DNA from 2 places in the Arthrobacter sp. KN11-1C genome. Region 1 is predicted to be linked to the other one. Evidence: riboswitches for the same ligand, from Rfam matches in the RefSeq annotation. Region 1 holds a riboswitch; the other holds the start of a gene.
The links. Region 1 has a riboswitch for glycine ahead of lipA (lipoyl synthase). Riboswitches for the same ligand answer to the same signal wherever they lie in the genome.
Positions count from the first base shown of each region.

Region 1 (3,404 bases):
CCTGCAACTCACGGTGGGGCTCGTCCGGAAGGCGTGGGGGACCGAGCTGCAGCTGGAAGGCCGCAGCATGCCGCCGCAAGGCACCATGTACCTGTGGGTCAAGGGCCGCGACGGCACGGAGGAAATGGCCTGCGGCTGGACTGCGACATCCAGCGGGCACATCAAGGTCACGGGCGCGACGCCGGTCCAGCTCGCCGGGATTTCGGGGGTGGAACTGCGTGACGACTCCCAGAAGACGGTCGCGGTGATTTCGGTCCCGGGGAGCTAGGGGTTTCCGGGACCTGTGGGGTTCACCGGGCTAAGTGGTTGCCGCCTCAGGATCGGCCAAATCGCTTCTCTCCCAGATGGGCATGTCCAGCCGGTTGAAACTGTAGAGATGGATTCCCGAGACACCATCCGGCTGCGCCATGAGCCCGGACACCAGGCTCTCCGGTGAGTATTTGTCCGGGCCCAGGAGTTTGCGGGCAAGAGTTCCCTTGTTGCTGAGGAACTTCAGCGACGTCCCGACGCCGATCTGGGTTGCCAGGGCCAGCAGTTTTGTCCGAGGAACCGCTCCGGCCACGCCGGCCCATACGGGAAGCTCGACGCCTTCCCGTCGCAGGAGCGCCGCATAGTCGAGGACCTTCGACGCGGAGAAGCACATCTGCGTGACAACGTGCGTGGCCAAGTGTTGTTTCGCCAACAAGGCGTCCAGCAAGTCGAGCCCGCTCACGGAAGGATGCCCCTCGGGATAACCGGCGATGCCCGCAGTGATGCTGCCGCCGGAGTACTCGGAGATATCCGCCAAGAGGGGAAGGCTCGATCGGTAGGGGCCCGCGCCAAGAGGTCCGTCGCCACCGATGGCGAAGACCTCACTGATCCCTGCAGCGTCGCAATCGCGGAGGATGCCGGAAAGCTGCCCCCGGCTCTCCAGCCCACGTGCCGAGAGGTGCGGAATCACGGTGTAGCCAAGGAGGCTGAGCTTGACGGAAGCCTCCATGGTCCGTGCGATGCCGTGATGGGGCAGGCAGGTCACGGTGAGCGTCGTGGAAAGCGGTACTGCTGCCTGGACTCTCTCAACGATTCCGTCTGAGGGAATGATTTCAATCCGGGTGGGAAACATGCTGGCTCCTTCCGGATCAGGCCGTCGCGTGGTGTGCGAGGAGGGTGCGGGCTTCCTGGCGGGTGGTGCCGGAGTCCTGGATGCCTTCGGCGATGTGGGCGAGGTGGGCGGGGATTTCGCGGCCTTTTTTGCGCATCGCGGTGGCCCAGAGCCGTCCGGCGCGGTAGGAGGAGCGGACCAGGGGGCCGGACATGACGCCGAGGAAGCCGATTTCCTCGGCTTCGGTGGCGAGGTCGACGAATTCCTGGGGTTTGACCCAGCGGTCCACGGGCAGGTGCCGTTCGGAGGGGCGCAGGTACTGGGTGATGGTGATCAGGTCACAGCCCGCGGCGTGCAGATCACGCAGGGCTTCGGAGATCTCCTCGCGGGTTTCGCCCATGCCCAGGATCAGGTTGGATTTGGTGACCATGCCGTGGGCCCGGCCCTGGGTGATGACGTCCAGGGAGCGGTCGTAGCGGAACGCGGGGCGGATGCGCTTGAAGATCCGGGGCACGGTTTCGACGTTGTGCGCGAAGACTTCAGGGGCTGAGTCGCAGATCGCGGCGATGTGTTCGGGTTTGCCGGAGAAGTCCGGGATGAGCAGTTCGACGCCGGTGCCGGGGTTCAGTTCGTGGATCTTGCGGACGGTTTCGGCGTAGAGCCAGACGCCTTCGTCTGCCAGGTCATCGCGGGCGACGCCGGTGACGGTGGCGTAGCGCAGGTTCATGGCCTGGACGGAGCGGGCGACCTTGGTGGGTTCGAACATGTCCACCGGGGAGGGTTTGCCGGTGTCGATCTGGCAGAAGTCGCAGCGGCGGGTGCATTCGGAGCCGCCGATCAGGAAGGTCGCTTCCTTGTCTTCCCAGCACTCGAAGATGTTCGGGCAGCCGGCTTCCTCGCAGACGGTGTGCAGGCCTTCTTTTTTCACGAGGTTCTTCAGGCCCACGAATTCCGGGCCCATCTGGACCTTGGCCTTGATCCACTCGGGCTTGCGTTCGACCGGGACGGCTTTGTTGCGCTGTTCAACGCGCAGCAGCTTACGGCCTTCAGGTGCCAGGGTCATGAGGAACTCCATAATTCAGGTGGCGCGCACGCGCCACGATGAGTCGGTTCCTCCCCGCTCTGTATTGGACCTGAGAGTTTCCGCGTCTGTGCCTCGTGGCTGGACGCTTGCACCGTCGGTGAGCCCGGTTGCCCGGGCTGCTTTCCAGAGTTGCCTTGCCGCGGCGGTACATGGGCCTGAGAGATTCCTGGGGAGGATTTGCTCCTACGGCGCCTGCTGAAAATGTACCGGCAGGACTCTCCCGCCGCAGATCATAAGCACGTGCCGCCTTCCGGTGACACGTCTCACATGGTATCCGGTGCCTGTACGGCACGCAAAGAACCTGTATCCAATCGTGAAGCTAGATCCTGCGATAACTAAGGTCGAAGATCATGCGCCCCGCCTCGTGGGCCTTGTTCTCGAAGCTGGTGCGGATGCGGCCATCGAAGCGTGGAGCCCATCCGCCCACGTGGTCCACTCCCTCGTTGGGGCCGGTGTGCTCGGTGCTGACCGGTGCCCGGCCTTCCTTGACGGGTGCCCCGCCCACCATGTATTCGACTCCGGACTCCCATACTTGGGTGAGGGGGCTGTCCGCGCCGGCCCGTTCGCGGTCGTGCAGGTTCTCAAACTCGGTGGAGCCGGCCAGGACCTCGCGGACGTGGACGGCGTAGTTGGACCAGTCGGTGGCGATCCGCCACAGGCCGCCCTTCTTGAGGGACCGCGCAGCGAGTTCGGCGAACGCGGGCTGGATGAGGCGGCGTTTGTGGTGCCGGGACTTGTGCCACGGGTCGGGGAAGAAGACCCAGAGCTCGCTCACCGAACCGGCAGGGAGCATGGAGGCGAGGACCTCGGGGGCGTTCGCCTCCACCACGCGGACGTTGCTGAGCCCGCGGCTGTTGATCTTGATCATCGTGTTGGCCAGGCCCGGGGTATAGACCTCCACCGCGAGGAAGTCCTTGTCCGGGTTCTCCTCCGCGGCGTGGCATACGGCGTCGCCAAGTCCCGAACCGATTTCGACGATCAGCGGCGCCTTGCGGCCAAACTCCGCTTCGGCGTCGAACACGTAGTCCGGATGCACGGAAGTGTTGGCAATGTGCCGCGGAACCTGGATGGCCCAGCGGTCCGAGTGCTCCTCCCACGCGGCCTGGCGTCGGCCCTGAAGCCGCGTCCCCCGGCGCACGAAACTGACTGGACGGCCGCCATAGGTGCCGAAGGAGGCCTGGCTGCCAGGGGTCACGGGGCGCGAAGACTGCGGTGTTTCAGGGGAATCTGGGGTTTCAC
Region 1 is NZ_CP197467.1:403,495-406,898, forward strand. It holds gene ACSBOX_RS01965 (anti-sigma factor family protein) at 1-268, shown strand, start outside; gene ACSBOX_RS01970 (methylenetetrahydrofolate reductase) at 299-1,102, opposite strand; gene lipA (lipoyl synthase) at 1,119-2,144, opposite strand; glycine riboswitch at 2,194-2,297, opposite strand; glycine riboswitch at 2,299-2,398, opposite strand; gene trmB (tRNA (guanosine(46)-N7)-methyltransferase TrmB) at 2,485-3,404, opposite strand, start outside.

Region 2 (3,404 bases), 1.3 Mb from region 1:
ATCGCGCCACGGGGCGGTTTGGATCGAAGGGGTACGGGGGTGCTGGGTTGTGGACGGGTTGAACATGAACATAACTGTACCGTCTGGACGGTATAGTTTCAATTTGACTCATCGAACGGCCGCGTCGAACTAAGGGATGATGGACACCATGCCGCGAAAACCTATTGCCCGGGACGCTGTCCTGGATGCCTTTGAAGCCCTGCTGATCGAGGTGGGGGAGCGGGCTGCCACCCTGGACGCCGTCGCCAAGCGCGCCGGCGTCTCGAAGGGCGGCTTGCTCTACCATTTCCCCAACAAGGAAGCCATGATCAGCTCCTTGCTCGAGCGCATGGACGGGCTGGCCGCGCTGGACATCGAGGCAATGAAGGCGGCCCCGGAAGGTGCTGCCGCGTTCTTCATCAAGTCCTCGCTGTGGGCCGACACGCCCTTGGACCGCGTGTTTGTGGCAGCCACGCGTCTCGCGGAAGTAGCCCACGAAGAAACCCGCAGGCGCTTCGCGGGAATCCAGCAACAATGGCTCGATGTGCTCGCCGAGGAAGTCGGGCCGGAAATGGCCAAGGCCGTCCGGTACATGGGCGATGGACTCTACTTCAACGCAATGCTCGAAGGCGGCGCCGGTGATACGGAAGTCAAGGCCAGCGCGAGGGGCGCCGACGTCGGTGCGCTGCTGGCCGCCGTCGAACGCCTCCGCAGCTGAGTCCCGACCCAACTATCCCCACCGCCACCCTCGCCTCGCAAGCTCGGCCAGGGAACCCTGGCGGCGTGGGCCCCGCAGTTGTTGTCGTTTAGACGCTCCAAAACGACATCTAGTGCGAGCTAGTTGGGAAAGCCGGGCGGCTCGCTGACCCTATTTGCGGACGCGGGCAGTCCATAGGACAATTGGTAGTTGTGGCAGCCGTCACCGGCAACCACTGTCGATTCACACAATTGAATACGCCTTTGATCTGCGGCGGGAGAGTCCTGCAGGCATGTGATGCAGGCGCCGTAGGAGCAAATCCTCCCCAGGAATCTCTCAGGCCCACGCACCGCCGCGGCAAGGCAACTCTGGAAAGCAGCACGCTGACGCGCGCTCACCGACGGTGCAAGCGGACAGTGCCATACGCACGTTTCGCGGAAACTCTCAGGTCCAATACAGAGCGGGGAGGAATCCGATTAGCTGTGGCGTACCCACGCCGCCTTATAAATGGAGTTCCTTCGTGACGGTTAGTTCAACCTCCACCACGTTCGTTGACCGGCATATCGGCGCCCGCCGCCAGGCCGACATTGACATCATGCTCAAGTCTGTTGGCTACGACAGTGTCGATTCGCTCGTAGACACCGCGGTTCCCAATGACATCCGCCAGGACGTCGCACTGACGCTCCAGAACGCCCTCAGCGAGGTGGAAGTCCTTGCTGAACTCCGCAAGCTGGCTTCCAAGAACAAGACGGCCGTGCAGATGATCGGCCAGGGCTACTACGACACCGTCACTCCGCCGGTGATCCGCCGCAACATCCTCGAATCCCCGGCCTGGTACACGGCCTACACCCCGTACCAGCCCGAAATTTCCCAGGGCCGCCTCGAGGCGCTGCTGAACTTCCAGACCATGGTCCAGGACCTCGTGGGCCTGCCCATCGCCAACGCCTCCCTGCTGGACGAAGCCACGGCAGTCGCCGAAGCCGTCCTCATGATGCGCCGCGCCAACAAGAACAAGACGGCCCACGACGGCAAGACCGTGCTCGACGCCGACTGCCTCCCGCAGACGATCGCGATCGTGAAGGGCCGCGCCGAGGCGCTGGGCTTCGAGGTGGAGATCGCCGACCTGTCCCAGGGCCTGCCCGACGGCGACATCAACGGCATCGTGCTGCAGCAGCCGGGCGTTTCCGGCCGGGTGTTCGACCACTCCGCCGTGATCGCCGCCGCCAAGGAACGCGGTGCCCTCGTCACCGTCGCCGCCGACCTCCTCGCCCTCACCCTGATCACGCCTCCGGGCGAGCAGGGTGCCGACATCGCCGTCGGCTCCACCCAGCGCTTCGGCGTGCCGCTGTTCTTCGGCGGCCCGCACGCCGCGTACATGGCCGTCCAGAAGGGCCTCGAGCGCTCGATGCCGGGCCGCTTGGTGGGCGTTTCCAAGGACGACGCCGGCACTCCCGCCTACCGTCTCGCGCTCCAGACCCGCGAACAGCACATCCGCCGCGAGAAGGCCACGTCCAACATCTGCACCGCGCAGGCACTGCTGGCCATCGTCTCCTCGATGTACGCCGTCTACCACGGCCCCGAGGGCCTGAAGGCGATCGCCGAGACCGCCCACAACCACGCCCGCACCCTGGCAGCATCCCTGAAGGCCGCGGGCCTTGAGGTCCTGCACGGCAGCTTCTTCGACACCATCACCGTCCGCGTCCCGGGCAAGGCTGCCGGGATCGTTGCTGCTGCCGAGGCCAAGGGCATCAACCTGCGCGGCATCGACGCCGACACTGTGGGCATTTCTGTTGACGAGACCACGACGGCGGCCGTCGTCGCCGACGTCGTCGCCGCCTTCGGTGCCACGGTGTCGGGTGACGGTGAGGGCTTCGCCCTGGAGGTCGCCGTCGAGCGTTCTTCGGACTACCTGCAGCACCCCGTGTTCAACACCCACCGTTCCGAGACCCAGCTGTTGCGCTACATCCGCAAGCTGTCGGACCGCGACCTGGCGCTGGACCGCACCATGATCCCGCTGGGTTCGTGCACCATGAAGCTGAACGCCACCGCCGAGATGGAAGCCATCTCCTGGCCGGAATTCGCTTCGATCCACCCGTTCGCACCGGATTCCCAGACCGAGGGCTGGCGTGAACTCATCACGGACCTGGAATCCCAGCTGACCGAGATCACCGGTTATGACCAGGTCTCCATCCAGCCCAACGCCGGTTCCCAGGGCGAGCTCGCGGGCCTGCTGGCCATCCGCGGCTACCACCACTCCCGCGGTGACCTGCAGCGCAACGTCTGCCTCATCCCGGCGTCCGCCCACGGCACCAACGCCGCCTCGGCAGTGCTGGCCGGCATGAAGGTTGTCGTCGTGGCCACGGCCGCCGATGGCACCATCGACCACGCGGACCTGCAGGCCAAGATCGACGCCAACAAGGACGTCCTCTCGGCCATCATGATCACCTACCCGTCCACGCACGGCGTGTACGACGCCGACGTGCGCGAGGTCTGCGACTCCGTGCACGCAGCCGGCGGCCAGGTGTACATCGACGGCGCCAACCTGAACGCCCTGGTCGGCCTGGCCCAGCCGGGCAAGTTCGGCGGCGACGTCTCGCACCTGAACCTGCACAAGACCTTCTGCATCCCGCACGGCGGCGGTGGACCGGGCGTCGGCCCGGTCGCGGCCAAGGCGCACCTGGCCCCGTTCATGCCCGGCAATGCCGCGGCCTGGACCGAAGGCAGCGAC
Region 2 is NZ_CP197467.1:3,629,376-3,632,779, reverse strand. It holds gene ACSBOX_RS16915 (MFS transporter) at 1-66, opposite strand, end outside; gene ACSBOX_RS16910 (TetR/AcrR family transcriptional regulator) at 149-697, shown strand; glycine riboswitch at 941-1,038, shown strand; glycine riboswitch at 1,040-1,145, shown strand; gene gcvP (aminomethyl-transferring glycine dehydrogenase) at 1,197-3,404, shown strand, end outside.
Region 2: linked by a shared signal. The riboswitch ahead of gcvP (aminomethyl-transferring glycine dehydrogenase) and the one ahead of lipA (lipoyl synthase) in region 1 are both predicted to bind glycine.